2 regions of the Rahnella sp. BIGb0236 genome follow, and region 1 is predicted to be linked to the other one. Evidence: predicted binding sites of a transcription regulator. Region 1 holds the regulator's gene; the other holds the start of a gene.
What was found. Region 1 encodes PhoB, which activates phosphate uptake and scavenging genes when phosphate is short. Its sites were predicted from a motif close to CTGTCATAAAACTGNCNNAT; they were not measured.
Positions count from the first base shown of each region.

Region 1 (9,318 bases):
TTGCTCATGCCGTGGCGGATCAGCGGGTAGGCGATGTTGGCGCGTGCGCTCATCCACGGAAACAGCGCGTCGCGGTAGTTCTGGAATACGTAGCCGATGGTGGTCTGTGCCAGCGTTTTTCCGTCAAACAGAATGTCGCCTTTATCGACCGGGATCAGCCCGGCGATCATGTTCATCAGGGTCGATTTTCCGCAGCCGTTCGGCCCGAAAATCGATACGATTTTGCCACGCGGCAGATCCAGATTCAGATCGGTGTACAGCGGCTGTCCGGCAAATGCCTTGCTCAGCCCGCGGATCGTTACATGGGTGTCGGGGCGGGTGGCGTATTGCGGCAACTGCGGGCCTTTATAATCCGGGTTCAGCGAGAGAGGTTGCGTCATGCTTTGCTACTCCAGTGGACGGTTTTTTTCTCGATCAGCAAAAAGGCCAGATTAAGCAGGTAACCCAGCGCGCCGGTGATCAGGATCGAGGCGTACATGTCTTTGATATTGAACACCTGCTGGGCATCAATGATCCGGTGGCCGAGGCCGGTTTCGGATCCGATAAACATTTCGGCGACGATGACGATCACCAGCGCTATCGACACGCCGGTACGCAAACCGACAAACGTCTGCGCCAGACTTTCCATCAGCATGATGTCTTTGAAAATATGCCAGCGGGAAATCCCCATCACTCTGGCCGCCATCAGGCGGGTTTTTTTGGCATTCATCACGCCGTAGGCGCTGTTAAACAAGATCACCAGCACGGCGGCAAAGGCGGCGATAGCGATTTTGTTGGCATCGGTGATGCCGAAAATCAGCATAAACAGCGGGATCAGTGCCGACGAGGGAGTAGAGCGAAAGAAGTCGATGAGGAATTCCAGACTGCGGTAAACCTTTTCGTTACTGCCTAAGATCACGCCGAGCGGCACGCCGATCACCGCCGCAAAGGCAAAGGACACCAGCGTGCGGTAGAGGGTTGCGCCGATGTCAGTGCGCATGGAAGCATCCGAAAACGACTGAAACATGTAGCCGATTGTCTCGACGGGTGAGGGCAGAAGCACCGGATTCAGCCATTTTGCGCTGACGGCCAGTTGCCAGAATAAAAACAGCAATACCGGACCGACCAGCGGCAGTAACCTTGAAGACCAGCGTGAAGTCATCCTGTTTCTCCTTATCCCTGATAAATCAGCGAGGCGACATCTACCGGCTTGCTGAAGATTTTTCTTTCGGTAAAGACGTCATAAAACTTCTGGAACCATTGCAGGTTGTCGCCTTTTAAATCGGGATACATCACAAAGCCCGGCAGCGGCACTTCCTTCACCAGCGCCGGTTCAATGCTGGTGTAACCGGCGACGTTTTCGCGGGCTTTGTCAGGCTGTGCGGCGATGAACTCCACGGCTTTCTGATAAGCAGCAATAAACTTTTTGGTTTGTTCCGGTTTGTCCGCGATAAAGCTGGCGTTCAGTGCCGCCGCGCCGCCAAACCACGGGGCGTCGGCATTGCCGAGCACGTATTTAGAAATCACGCCGGTTTCCAGCGTGCGGGAAAGATGCTTCATGCGCCCGACCGTGCCGGTCGGTTCCAGCGTATAGACGCCGTCAATTTGTCCGGTCGCCAGCGCCGGAGCGTGCTGGCCGACCGGCAGTTCGATCACCGACGGGTGAGTGAAGCCATTTTTCTCCAGAATAATTTTTGCCATGGTGACGTTCTGGATCCCCGGACCGCAGGCGATTTTCTTGCCTTTCAGGTCACTGATGGCGCTGGCTGTGCTGTTCAGCGGCACCAGAAATTCATCCAGCACCAGCTTATGGTTGGACGGGTTGGAGCAGATAATTTTGAACAGCCCCGGTGAGGTGATCGCCCCCAGCCCCAGCGCGCCGGTTGCCGTGCCGTTGGCGCAGCCGTGGATCCTGCCGGTGATCATCCCCTCGACAATTTGCTGGGCGCTGGCGAATTTGACGCCTTTCACATTCAGTCCGGCTTGTTTAAAAAAGCCCTGTTCCAGCGCCACATACAGCGGTAAACCGCCGACAATCGGCCAGTAACCGATGCGGATCTCATCGTCTTCGGCGGCAAAGACGGACGTCGGGATCATTCCGCCAAGGGTGGACACTCCGCCGGTAATGGCGAGCCATTTCATCAGCTGGCGACGTTTTTTATCAACTTCAGGTTTGATGTTTTTCATTGGCGGTTCCCTAAGCGGTTATGAGGGCGTTGCAACTTGTACTGCAACTTGTATACATAACGTTAAGCACAGGGCGTGCCAGTTCATTCCGGCAGCGGGAATAAACGTAAATTCAGCAGGTTGGGGAAAAAGCGCGCACTGAACTGGTGCGATTTTTGTGCACGCTTTCACAAAAAGGATCCACCGCAGGGCATGCGGCTAGCAATTTATCTAGCAACCTGCCCGGCGGTGGCGAGGGATCAGACTTTAAATTCACTGCTCAGGCGGCTGATGCCCAGACCGTTCACTTTGGTGACTTTAATCTGCACCGGAATACGGTCTTTCATCGCCTCGACATGGCTGATTACGCCGATGGTTTTACCCGAGGCATTCAGACTGTCGAGCGCATCCAGCGCGGTGTCCAGCGTGTCGGCATCGAGCGTGCCGAAACCTTCGTCGAGGAACAGCGAGTCGATGCGGGTTTTATCGCTGACCAGATCCGACAGCGCCAGCGCCAGTGCCAGACTGACCAGGAAACTTTCGCCGCCGGATAACGTGCGGGTGTCGCGCACCGCGTCCGCCTGCCAGGTATCGACCACCTGCAACTCCAGCGCATCGCTGGTTTTACGCTGCAACAGATACCGGCCATGCAGTTTTTCCAGCTGACGGTTGGCCAGATACACCAGATGATCGAGCGTCAGACCCTGCGCAAATTTACGGAATTTCGCGCCATCGCTGGAGCCAATCATCTGATTGAGATAGCCCCAGTCATCACAGGTCAGCTGCGCCTGCGCAATCTGAGCAATCAGCGCCTGTTGTCCGCTGTGACGCTGTTTGTCGCTTTCCAGCTGATTCTTCACTTCCCCCAGACGTTGCTGTAAGGCTTTCAGCTGTTGCGCCAGCTCCGCCTGTTGCGCGGTCAGCGCGTGAAGATCGCTGCCGGTCTCACTGAGATGCGCGGGGCGGGCAAGCCGCTGTTTTTCCAGCATGTCTTTGGCGTCGACCAGCAAGGCCTGCGCCTGCGCCAGTTGTTGTTGCAGATGTTCTTTACGTTGCTGAAGCTGCTGACGTAACGCGTCATCCAGCAACGCCTGTTTTACGGCGTCCTCATCCGCAAAGCCGCTGGCGCCGAGCGCCTGTTGCCACGCCTGTTCCGCCTGCGTCAGACGTGTCAGCGCCTGCTGCTGTTGCTGCTGCGTACTGGCGAGCTGACCGGCAAGCTGATCACGCTGTTCCTGCGCCTTTTGCAGCGCGGTCTGAGCATCGCTGACGGCCTTTTCTGCCGCCTGCTGTTGCTGATGTAAGTGCCCGCGTACCTGCGCCACCTGACGATCGCCGAACAGTTCGTGACGTCTGGCGTTCAGTTCCGCCAGTGATTTTTCACCCTCAGCGCACTGTTTTTGCAGCTTCGCGAGATGTTCCTGGGATTTCGCCTGCGTCTCTTCCAGCCGGGTGAAACGTTCGGTCAGCAACGCGCTTTGCTGCTGCACTTTCTGCTGTGCGTTCAGGGCATCATTCAGGGCATCTTTGGCCTGTTGCAGCGCCCGTGCCAGCTGTTCGTGCTGGCTGATCAGCGTCTGAGACTGCTGCTCTTCGTCGTCGCGTGCGGTCAGCCATTGTGTGATGTCAGCGGTGTCATGCAGCGTGAAGGTCAGATTCAGCGATTCGCGGAGCTGCTGCCACTGCGCGGTATGCGCATTCAGTTGCTGCTGATCCTGCTCCAGCTGGCTTTGCAGGCGGGTTTGCTGCTCTTTCAGACTTTTGATTTTCGCTGCCAGTTCGATGCCGCTGGCTTTCGCCGCATCAAACTCCAGCTGCATTTTCTCGACGCGCAGCGCCGTTTCAGAAGGTTTTACCTCCTGATAATGTTCAATTGCCGGATGCGATGTCGAGCCGCACAGCGGGCAGGCCTGGCCGCTTTGCAGGCTGGCGCGTTCGGCTTCGAGGCTGACGATCAGCATTTCCTGTTTATGCAGGGTTTTGACATCGTTGAGATGGTCCAGCTGTTTCTGACATTGCAGACGGATGGCGCCCAGACGCTGTTCTTCTTCAGCCAGTTGTGTCTGGTACTGCGCGGCATCGTTGTGTTGTTGCAGCACCCGCTGGTTCAGTTGCGGGAAAATTTGCATCAGCGAGAACAGCTGCTGACGCACCGGGCGCAGCTGGATGAGTTCAGTCTGCCTTTGCTGCAATGCCGCCCGCGGGTGCTGTTTTTCCAGCGCCGCCTGTTGTTGTTGTGCGCTGCTCAGTGCGTCGGTCAGTGCGGTCTGGCGGGTCTGATGCTGACGGCTTTCTTCGTCCAGTTTCTGACGTTCTGCCGTGATTTGCACCAGCGCCGCGTGTTGTTCAACGACCTGTTTCTGTGCGTCACCGGCCGACTGCTGCATTTCAGCCAGCGATTTATGCAGCAGGGCGATGTCGCCATCCAGCGGCAGGATCTTTTCCTCGATCAGCGTCTGCATCTGGCGCTGTGCTTCCGCCTGTGTCTGCCGCGCCGTTTGTGCCTGTTCTTCCGCCTGTTTCAGCGGCATCAGCTGCGCAATCTGCTGTTCCTGCTGCTGCGTCAGTTGTGTCAGCCATTGCTGAAGGCGTTGCGATTCGTCCTGACAACGCTGGCGATCCACGAGTAACGGACGCAGTTTTTCTGCCGGTTCACTGCGCGCCAGTTGCTGTAACTGCGGCGCGGCGGCCAGATTTTCCTGCTCTGCGGCGGTCAGTTGTTGCTGAGATTGCTGCTGTTTTTGCTGCACCTGCTGCCACTGTTGCAGCCAGTTCAGATCCTGCTGGCGCTGTTGCGCCTGCTGACTGAGCGTGATTTCCTGCGCGTTCAGTTCAGCAAGTTGTGCTTCAAGCGTCTGGCGCTGTTCTTCGCTGAGCAGTTCGATCCCGGCCATGCGCTGGTGCAGACCATCAAGCGTTATCCGCGCTTCTTTATGTTGCTCAAATACTCGCTCAGACAGCAGTCCGTAAATTTCGGTGCCGGTCAGTTCTTCCAGCAGTTCGGCGCGATCGTTGGCATCCGCATTCAGGAACGCGGCGAACTGCCCCTGAGACAGCATCATCGATTTGGTGAAACGTCCAAAATCCAGTCCGGTCAGTGAGGCGATGGTGTCGAGTTTGTCGCGCACTTTGTCAGCCAGAATTTTGCCGTCGGCCAGCAGAGCCAGCTCCACTTTCGGTGCCTGCAGGTTGCCTTCCGGCGAGTTTTTGGCGCGGCGCTGGCTCCAGAATGCGCGGTAACCCACGCCTTTGACTTCAAACTCCACCTCCGCCAGCGATTCGGCGGTGTGGCGGGTCATCAGTTCGTTCTGGCTTGGCGTGATGTTCAGACGCGGCGTCTGGTGATACAGCGCCAGACAGATGGCGTCGAGCAGGGTGGTTTTCCCCGCGCCGGTCGGGCCGGTAATGGCGAACAATCCGTTACTGGCAAAAGGCTCGGCGGTGAAGTCAATTTTCCATTCGCCTTCCAGCGAATTCAGGTTTTTTAAACGCAGGCTGAGAATTTTCATTGTGCGCTGTCCTCCGCGTTCTGACCGCTGGTGACCTGTTCAACCACCTGCGCAAATAAGGTACGCATCCGCGCCTGACGCGGTTCATCGGGATCGGGTTCCAGCGCCAGCCGCCGTTCAAAGACATCGCCGACGCTCAGTTCGCTGAGGGTTTCTTTTTCCTGTTGCTCAATGCGGTTGATGCGCTGTTCTTTGCTGCGGCGTAACAGCACCACTTCTACCGGTAAATCTGCCGTCAGCGCCTGAATACGTCGCTGAATATCGCTGAGATAATCCTGCGTGGAGACTTCAATATCCAGCCAGACGGGTTTTGCCGGATCGCCGCCTTCGAACTGTTTCAGTTGCTTTTCAATCTCCGCCAGCGAGCCTTTGATGATCTGCATCGGCTGGAAAACCGGGATTTCCAGCGTCTCGATGGCGTTGAGTGTCGCACCCTCGAAATCAAGCAGATAGACGCTTTTGGCCTTGCTCAGCTCGTCAAAACTCAGGGCAATCGGCGAGCCGCTGTAGCGGATATGGTCGGTTTTGGCGACGCACTGCGCGCGGTGAATATGGCCGAGTGCCACATAATCGACTGGCGGGAAAGCCTGTGCCGGAAACGCATCGAGCGTGCCTATATAAATGTCGCGCACGGAATCGGAGGTGCTGACGCCGACGGTGGTCAGATGGCCGGTGGCAATCACGGGCAGCGGTACGCCCAGTTCATCGCGTTTCGCCTGCGCGGCCTGCCACAGCGCGTCATAATGGGCGGCAATGGCTTCCTGTAATGCCAGCTGTTTGTCGCTGCCGGATTGTCCGGCCTGACTGGCAAGCAAATCACGCGGACGTAAAAACGGAATGGCACACAGCACCGCGCCGGGCGTTCCGTCGCGCTGACGGAGCACTAAAATTTGTTCCGCCAGGTTTTCACCCACGGTGGCAATCACCCGGGTATTCAGACAGGAAAGCAGTTCGCGGGATTCGTTGAGCGTGGCGACAGAATCGTGATTACCGGCCAGCACCACCAGCTGGCAGCCGGTTTGTTGTAATTCCACCACGAAGCGGTTATACAATTCGCGGGCATAACTGGGCGGTGATCCGGTATCGAAAATATCCCCCGCGACAATCACGGCATCGACCTGATGTTGCTGCACCTGACCGGTCAGCCAGCGCAAAAATGCCTGATGTTCGGCAGCGCGGCTTTTGGTAAAAAAGTACTGGCCGAGGTGCCAGTCTGACGTGTGGATCAGGCGCATGAGACTCCCGTATGGATCCTGGATGACAACGATGGGGCAAAGTATAAACGTCGGCGGGGGACGCTGTCCCCGATAAATCAGACCAATTTCAGCAAGATGCCCGCTAAATAGAAGAAATGTCTCTGTCATATTTGACTGTAATGAACCATCCTTTCTATTCATAAATCTGTCACAAAACTGACGCATAATGGCGCCCGCAATCAAATAAAAGATCGCTAACCTATTGGCAGGACCTACGATGGCTAGACGTATATTGGTGGTTGAAGACGAAGCTCCAATCCGTGAAATGGTGTGTTTTGTACTGGAACAGAATGGCTATCAGGCAGTAGAAGCTGAGGATTTTGATTCAGCGATCGGGCAGCTTGTTGAACCTTACCCTGAACTGATCCTGCTTGACTGGATGTTACCCGGCGGTTCCGGTATTCAGTTTATTAAACACCTGAAACGTGAAGCCCTGACCCGCGAAATCCCGGTGATGATGCTGACCGCGCGCGGTGAAGAAGAAGATCGGGTGCGCGGCCTCGAAGTCGGTGCCGATGATTACATCACCAAACCGTTTTCTCCGAAAGAACTGGTTGCCCGCATTAAAGCCGTGATGCGCCGCATCTCGCCAATGGCGGTAGAAGAAGTGATCGACATGCAGGGTTTAAGCCTGGATCCGTCGTCTCACCGTGTGATGGCCAACGAGCAGGCGCTCGATATGGGGCCGACAGAATTTAAATTATTACACTTCTTTATGACGCACTCCGAACGTGTTTACAGCCGCGAGCAGTTGCTGAATAACGTCTGGGGCACTAACGTTTATGTGGAAGATCGCACGGTTGACGTGCATATTCGTCGTTTGCGTAAGGCGCTGGAAACCAGTGGACATGACAGAATGATCCAGACTGTTCGCGGTACCGGATACCGTTTTTCAACGCGTTATTGAGCCCTCACAGCGGAGAATCTGTGTGCTAGAACGTTTGTCATGGAAACGGCTGGCAGGTGAATTTTTTCTCTTTTGCCTGCCCGCGTTAATCCTCGGTATCTTCGTCGGCCATTTTGGCTGGCTCCTCTTTGTGTCGCTGATGGCGGCACTGGGCTGGAATTATTACAACCAGCTGAAACTTTCTCACTGGCTGTGGCTCGACCGCAGCATTACCCCGCCGAATGGCCGCTGGAGCTGGGAGCCGCTGTTTTACGGCCTGAACCAGATGCAGATGCGTAACCGGCGTCGGCGTCGCGAATTAGGCCAGCTCATCAAGCGTTTTCGCAGCGGTGCCGAATCGTTGCCGGACGCCGTGGTGCTCACGACCGAAGAAGGCAATATTTTCTGGTGTAACGGACTGGCTCAGGATTTGCTCGGTTTCCGCTGGCCGGAAGATAACGGCCAGCACATCTTTAACCTGCTGCGTTATCCGGAGTTCCGGCTGTGGATCCAGACCCGTGATTTCAGCCGCGCCCTGAATCTGCAACTCAATAATGAGCATTACGTCGAGTTTCGCGTCATGCCCTATTCCGAAGGGCAACTGCTGATGGTGGCGCGCGACGTCACGCAGATGCGCCAGCTCGAAGGCGCACGGCGTAACTTTTTCGCCAACGTCAGTCATGAACTGCGAACCCCGCTGACGGTATTGCAGGGTTATCTGGAAATGATGGAAGACGCCAAGCTGGAAGAACCGTTTCGCAGCAAAGCGCTGGATACCATGCAGGAACAGACGCGGCGGATGGACGGGCTGGTGAAACAGCTGCTGACGCTGTCGAAAATTGAAGCCTCAGCGAATATCGATTTGCACGAGAAAGTCGATATTCCGCTGATGCTCGGCATGCTGGAACGTGAAGTGCAAACGCTCAGCAACGGCAGGCATGACGTGGTGTTCCGGGTAAACGACAAGCTGAAAGTGTTCGGCAACGAAGATCAGCTGCGCAGCGCGGTGTCGAACCTGGTGTATAACGCGGTCAACCACACGCCAGCCGGTACCCGGATTGAAGTCAGCTGGCAACAAACGCCGCACGGCGCGCAGTTCCAGATAAGCGACAACGGACCGGGTATTGCACCGCAACATCTGCCGCGCCTGACGGAACGTTTCTACCGCGTCGATAAAGCCCGCTCACGCCAGACCGGCGGCAGCGGCCTCGGACTGGCGATCGTCAAACATGCGCTCAGCCATCATCACGCCAAACTGGAAGTGATGAGTGAAGTCGGCACCGGAACCCGCTTTATATTTACGCTGGCACCGAAGTTGATTGTTCCTGAGGAACAGACCACGCAAAGCGATGTGAAAGGATAAACCACCACGCCACAGCACTCGCTGTGGCTTCTTCTAGCAGATGATCTGCAAACCTTTTTCTTCGATCAGCATCAGTAAGATCAGAGCCGCACCGGTGGGTTTGGTTTCATCCCGCTCCCATTTTTGAATGCTGTTAGCCGACATATTGATGAGTCTGGC
Region 1 covers NZ_SOAO01000002.1:617,793-627,110, reverse strand. The annotation lists gene EDF78_RS06440 (ABC transporter ATP-binding protein) at 1-380, opposite strand, end outside; gene EDF78_RS06435 (ABC transporter permease) at 377-1,141, opposite strand; gene EDF78_RS06430 (ABC transporter substrate-binding protein) at 1,153-2,166, opposite strand; gene sbcC (exonuclease subunit SbcC) at 2,406-5,654, opposite strand; gene sbcD (exonuclease subunit SbcD) at 5,651-6,889, opposite strand; gene phoB (phosphate response regulator transcription factor PhoB) at 7,128-7,817, shown strand; gene phoR (phosphate regulon sensor histidine kinase PhoR) at 7,840-9,159, shown strand; gene EDF78_RS06405 (helix-turn-helix domain-containing protein) at 9,193-9,318, opposite strand, start outside.

Region 2 (7,135 bases), on a different contig from region 1:
TTATTATATGAGTTAATTTCTATTTAAACGCTAGCATGGACATTTGGTGAATAAATGTTATTGCCGTCACACAAATGATTTTGTTTAACGTTAAACTTTATTTTTATATTCATTGCAAAACACAATTTCTTATGACTAACTGTGGGCGGTCTAATACTGTGCTTGTGTTTTGATTGTATTATTTAAACATCAGGGAGTATTCACACTGAGTAAGATAACACTGAAGTCGATTGCCAGAGAATTAGGCGTGACGCACACGACGGTATCTAATGCCTTTAATAATCCGGGAAAGTTGTCAGAATCATTAAAAAAACGAATTATCGATTACGCTCACTCGGTGAATTTTTATGGTCCGGATAATGTGGGGCGGGCATTACGCACCGGTAAATCGAATGCGATAGGTATTATCTTTAACGACACCCTCAGTTATGCGTTTACCGACAGGCATGACGTACAACTGATGCAGGGCATTGCTGCGGAATGTGACAAAGAAGGCGTCAGCCTCATCCTGATCCCGTTACATAACCAACAAGGCCCGCGCGTGAGCGCCATCAATACGGCCGTTGATGGCTACATACTCAATGCGACGCACAATAACGACCAGATCATCGCCAAAGCGCTGGCTAAAAAGGTGCCGGTCGTGACGACGGATTTCCGTATTCCGCCGCACAGCAGCGTGTCGATTGATAACCGCAAGGCGATGCATGAAATCTGCCAGCACTTGCTGGAAAAAGGCCACCGCGAATTCGGGATTATTTCATTTCCGTCGTTGCAGGGCAGTAAGGGAATAAAGCCGCTGACCGATCCTGTTGCCGGGGATAATGACGTCATGCTCACGCGGGTAAATGCCTGCGTGGAGACTTTTCTTGCCGCAAATATTGCACTGAATTCCTGTTTTCTTTGTGAGACACGTCACCATGAAGAATGTGGTGAAATGGCCGCCAGAGAATTACTGGCACGCAATCCGGCCATCACCGCGTTGATTTGTCTGTCCGACCGATTTGCACAGGGTGCGGCGAATTATTGCCGCAAAGCGGGATTATCTGTCCCACAGGATATCGCTATTACCGGTTTCGATAATATACCGCGCACCGGTAATGAAATTGCCCTGACGACCATTTCACAGGATCCGGTTAAAAAAGGCGAAATGGCCGCCAGTCTGTTATTAAGCGGAAAGTCGAATATTGATTACGATCTCGGATTTACGCTGATTATACGTGGCTCGACCTGATATTTCCGGTATTGCCATGAAGTCTGAATTACTGATGTCAATTTTCAGGATGAAATATGGCCTTATTAACCTGTTTTAAAGCTTATGATATTCGTGGTGTGCTGGGTTCTGAACTCAATGAAGATATTGCCTGCCGTATTGGCGCCGCATTTGCCCAATTTTACCGTCCGCAGCGGGTGGTGCTGGGGAGTGATATCCGCCGGACGTCTGCTGCACTCAAGCAGGCCGTCGCACGGGGATTAATGGATCAGGGAACGGACGTCATCGATATCGGTATGACCGGCAGTGAAGAGGTCTATTTCGCGACCCGTGATTTGCAGGCCGATGGCGGGATCCAGATCACCGCCAGTCATAACCCGGATAATTACAACGGCATGAAAATCGTCGGCAGAGAGGCGAGGCCGGTAAGCCGCGACAGCGGATTAAAGGATATTCAGCAACTGGCTGAAAACCCGGTCTTTGCGGTGGCGGCGCAACGCGGCCATTATCAGCAAGTGTCGAACCGCCGGGCGTACCTTGCGCATCTGCTCAGCTATTTTACGCTGCAAAACGGACGACCTCTGCGCGTGGTGGTCAATGCGGGAAATGGTGCGGCGGGGCCGACACTGGATGCGCTGGAAGAGGCATTTCAGCAACGCCGCATTCCGCTGACATTGATAAAAATTCACCATGAGCCGGACGGCACGTTCCCCCACGGTATTCCCAACCCGATGTTGCCGGAGAACCGCATGACGACACGCGATGCGGTACGGGCGCATCAGGCGGATCTGGGTATTGCCTGGGACGGCGATTTTGACCGCTGCTTCATCTTTGACGAGCAGGGCGACTACGTGGAAGCCTATTACATTGTCGGATTACTGGCGAAATGGTTTTTGCAGCGCGAGCCGGGTGAGAAAATCCTTCATGATCCGCGACTGGTCTGGAATACCCGCGATGTTATCCATGCTCATCACGGCGTTGCCATCGAAACCAAAACCGGTCATGCCTTCATCAAAGAAAGAATGCGTAGCGAAAATGCCCTGTACGGCGGCGAGATGAGCGCGCATCACTACTTCCGTGATTTCGGCTACTGCGACAGCGGAATGATCCCGGCCCTGCTGGTGTTACAGCAACTCAGCGGCGGTTCTCAGAAAATGTCAGAACTGATCGCTCAGCGAAAAACCCTTTTCCCGGTATCGGGAGAGCTGAACATTGCGGCTGTGCTGCCAGAAACGGTGATCGCAAGGGTTCGTCAACATTACGAAAATCAGGCGCTGAACATCAGTGAAACGGACGGACTCAGTATGGAGTTTGCGTGCTGGCGTTTTAATTTACGCCCTTCCAACACCGAACCCTTGCTGCGTCTTAACGTGGAAACGCGGCAGTCTCCTTCATTGCTGGCTGAAAGTACCCGGGCGCTTCTCGCGCTTATCCATGCGTAATCCCTTCACTCCATACAGGACAACGTTATGTCAGGCTTATCGCTGAAAAATATCCAGAAATATTATGATAAAGCGCCGGTTATCCCTGATTTATCCCTCGATATTCATGCCGGGGAGTTTCTGGTTCTTGTCGGGCCGTCGGGGTGCGGGAAATCCACATTATTACGTCTGATTGCCGGGCTGGATGAACTGACGTCCGGCAGCATCAGCATTGGCGAAAAAGATGTCACGGATTTGCCCGCCGGTCAGCGCGGGCTGTCGATGGTTTTCCAGTCTTACGCGCTGTATCCCCACATGACTGTGCGTCAGAATCTTTCCTTTGGCCTGAAGAATATCCGCACGCCACCGGATGAAATTGAACGACGCATTCAGCAGGCGGCGCAGATCCTGCGCCTTGATGAGATGCTTGACCGGCTGCCACAAAACCTGTCCGGCGGGCAGCGTCAGCGGGTCGCCATTGGCCGTTCGATAGTCCAGCAGCCGGAGGTGTTTTTATTCGATGAGCCTTTGTCGAATCTTGATGCCGCGTTGCGGGTGCAGATGCGGCAGGAAATCAGTCAGCTGCATACCCGCCTGAAAAACACCATGATTTACGTGACGCACGATCAGGTCGAAGCCATGACGCTGGCCGACCGGATTGTGGTGCTGAACAAAGGGCACATCGAGCAGATTGGTACGCCGGTGGAACTCTACAACAGTCCGGCCAGTCTGTTTGTCGCCGGTTTTATTGGCACGCCGAAAATCAATGTGATCCCGGCGCAGGTGATTGACCGCCATCTGGTGATTGACGGAAAAGCACGGTTTCCGCTGGGGGATAAATTTCCGGCGGCGCGGGAGGGCCAGTCCGTTTCGCTGGCGATCCGACCTGAGTTGTTGCGCCTGAACGAAGCCACGGATCATCATTTTGACGTGACGGTGGATTTCACTGAATTGCAGGGCGACTCAACGCTGGTGTATGCGCGATTCGGTGAGCATGGCGTAAAAATCAAATCTTCCAGACAGCTTTCTTTTGCCCAATCCGAGACGCTAACAGCCGGGTTTAATACGTCCGGTATGTTGCTGTTCGATGAGGAACAGCGGCGGATCCCCGCAGTGTCGCGTTAAAAAATGAAAAGGCACCTTTCGGTGCCTTTTCGACGAACATCAACGTTAATTAAGCGTTTTTCGCCAGCTGCGCTTTATGTTTGTTCTCACTCAGCATGGTCAGTAACAGCAGCAGAACGGCCAGCACACAACCGGCGATCATCACGATAAATCCGCCGTCCCAGCCAAAGTAATCCACCGTATACCCGACGATGGCGCTCGCAGCCACCGACCCGCCCAGATAACCAAACAGCCCGGTAAAGCCTGCGGCGGTACCCGCCGCTTTTTTCGGTGCCAGTTCCAGCGCATGTAAACCAATCAGCATCACCGGCCCGTAAATCAGGAAGCCGATGGTGATCATACAGGCCATATCTATGCCCGGATTGCCGACCGGATTGAGCCAGTACACCACCGTCGCGATGGTCACCAGCACCATAAAGAACACGCCAGTTGCGCCGCGATTGCCTTTGAAGACTTTGTCCGACATCCAGCCGCACAGCAGCGTGCCGGGAATGCCTGCGTATTCATAAAGGAAATACGCCCACGAGGATTTATCCAGCGCAAAATGCTTCACTTCTTTCAGGTAAGTCGGTGACCAGTCGAGAATCCCGTAGCGCAGCAGATAAACAAAGACGTTAGCCAGCGCGATATACCACAGCAATTTGTTCGGCAAAATGTACTGCATGAAAATCTGTTTTGCTGTCAGTTCCTGCTCGGCAGACTCTTTGACATAGTCCGGCGGGTAATCGTTTTTGTATTCTTCAATCGGCGGCAGACCGCAGGACTGCGGCGTATCGCGCATTGTCATGAAGGCAAACACCGCCAGCAAAATCGCGCCGAAAGCGGGCATATACAGCGCCGCATGCCAGTCGTTAAACCATGCCATGCCGAGCAGGAACAGCAGCGGAGGAATACCGCCGCCGACGTTATGCGCGCAGTTCCACACTGACACCACGCCGCCGCGTTCTTTCTGCGACCACCAGTGCACCATGGTACGTCCGCACGGCGGCCAGCCCATTCCCTGGAACCATCCGCACAGGAACAGCAGCACAAACATGATGGCGATGCTGGAGGTCGCCCATGGAACGAAGCCCATAAACAGCATCACCGCGGCCGCCAGAATCAAACCGGCGGGCAGAAAGACGCGCGGATTCGAACGGTCAGACACCGAACCCATGATGAACTTTGAGATGCCGTAAGCAATGGAAATCCCGGAGAGCGCAAAACCCAGATCGCCTCGCGAGAAACCCTGATCAATCAGGTATGGCATAGCCAGTGCGAAGTTTTTACGCACCAGATAATAGGCCGCATAACCGAAGAAAATCCCCATGAAGATTTGCCAGCGGAGACGGCGGTAAAGCGGATCGACGTGAGCCTCATCAACAGGAGCTTTGTGAGGCGCGGGTTTAAAGATACTGAGCATAAATGCCTCCGATGGCATAAATCAGGTCGGACTCATCATGAGCCACGGACGAAATGGTGGATCCAGTGTGTTCTAAAACGAACATCACTTTAGCCATTCGCGCACAAACGAACTGTGATTTATGACGGAAATGTTACATTTTTATTACAAAGGGAGGCGATTTTGTGAGCGAGGGTGTCAATAAGAAACAAAAAAAAGCGGAGCCAAAGCTCCGCCTGCTATTTACGTACGCACTGAATTTATTGAATTTTCAGCGTACTGATAATGGTTTCAGCGTCAGTTTGCGCCTGTTGCTGATTATCGGCTGGCAGGGTGATTTGCAAAGTCAGTAAGTGGCTGTCGACTTTACCCAGCACGATAGAAGAATAGGCTTTCTGACCGGCAGAGGTGATCACCGTATCCAGCTGTTGCAGATCCTGACCATTCACCTGAATGGATTTATTGGTCACTACTTGGAGATTGGTATCACGGGCTTTTTGCTGATCCTGTAAACGACCCGCCAGAACCTCGAGCGATTCCGTGGTGTTATCACCCAGGATCACAATCACGGCTTTCTGACCGGTGCTGTCAGCGTAAACGTGCATATTGTTGGCCTGCGTGCCCAGCTTACCGCTCTGGTCGCTCATTCCCTGCGGCAGGGAGAAGGTGACTTTGCCTTCCAGCAGGCTGACCGGCGTGGTGGCTGCCGTTGCTGCGGCCGCTGGCGCGCCTTTATCCGCTGCAGGTGCGTCGGTGGTTTTACCGTCACACGCAGCCAGACCGGCGATCAGTACTGCCATTCCCATCATTTTCGCGATATTACGCATCGGGCTTCCTTAAGTGGCCTGTTCACCAGGCTTACATGTTGACTTAACAGTCTTTATGGCAACCTATTCAGACCACAAATGCAAGTCAGATTATGGCGCGATTTGTGTCTTTCCGGCGGTCCGCTTTAGTGCGCGCTGACAGCAGAATGCGGGTTATTGCCGTGAGCGGACAAACGTTTGAGCAGCATATTCAGCAGCATGCCGTACATCGGCAGGAAGAACACCAGACAGATCAGGACCTTGAAGGTGTAATCCACCATCGCGATTTCCACCCAGTGCTGCGCCATAAAGGCATCGGTACTTTTGTAGAAGGCGATAAAGAAGAAGGACAGGGTATCGCTGATATTGCCGAGGAACATCGAGGCGACCGGTGCGATCCACCAGCGGCGGTTCTGGCGCAGGCGGTTAAACACATGAACGTCGAGGATTTGCCCCAGCACATACGCCATAAAGCTGGCGGTGGCGATGCGGGCAACCATGATATTCAGGCTGTTGAGCGCGTCTACGCCCTGCCACTGCGCTTCAAAGAACAGCGCCGAGATGATGTAGGAAATGGCCAGAGCCGGCACCATCACAGACAGAATAATCCGTCGCGCCAGCGGTGCGCCAAAGATACGCACGGTCAGGTCGGTAGCCAGAAAGATAAACGGGAAAGTGAACGCGCCCCAGGTGGTATGGAAACCAAAAATGGAAACGGGCAACTGAACCAGATAGTTACTGGAGGTGATGATGGCGATGTGGAATAGCGAAAGCCATATCAGCGCGGAAAACCGCTGCTGAGCAGTAAAGGAGTACATAGATGTGGCCTTTTTTTGTGAAAAATTGGGGTGAGGGAACCCAAATACCCTGCGTCCTTGAAGCCGCAGCGGCGTTAGCGGTGTTCGCAAACCCGAATCACTGACTTCAGTCAGCTCATCGGGATTTACTCGCTTGCTGCCTTGCTGCAACTCCAATTACTGGGGTCTTAGCAATGGCAGATAATCAATGCGGCGCGCATAGTACCTGTTTGCGCACCGTTTGCGCAACAGATCCCATGGTTAATTTTAGCGCAATGAGCCGTGTTTGTTGCGCCAGAAAACCAGCGGGTTAAACTATCCGCCTTTGCCAAACAACCGCCCATTCACGTATGTAGATGTTGAGACACGAAATGACCGACCCCTTTATCAATCCT
Region 2 covers NZ_SOAO01000017.1:62,727-69,861, reverse strand. The annotation lists gene EDF78_RS23305 (LacI family DNA-binding transcriptional regulator) at 173-1,231, shown strand; gene EDF78_RS23300 (phosphomannomutase CpsG) at 1,288-2,652, shown strand; gene ugpC (sn-glycerol-3-phosphate ABC transporter ATP-binding protein UgpC) at 2,680-3,756, shown strand; gene glpT (glycerol-3-phosphate transporter) at 3,806-5,158, opposite strand; gene EDF78_RS23285 (DcrB family lipoprotein) at 5,398-5,964, opposite strand; gene EDF78_RS23280 (7-cyano-7-deazaguanine/7-aminomethyl-7-deazaguanine transporter) at 6,090-6,761, opposite strand; gene tusA (sulfurtransferase TusA) at 7,112-7,135, shown strand, end outside.
Region 2: glpT (glycerol-3-phosphate transporter) is a predicted target of PhoB. The motif match lies at 5,289-5,308, and genes of this name have one in related genera.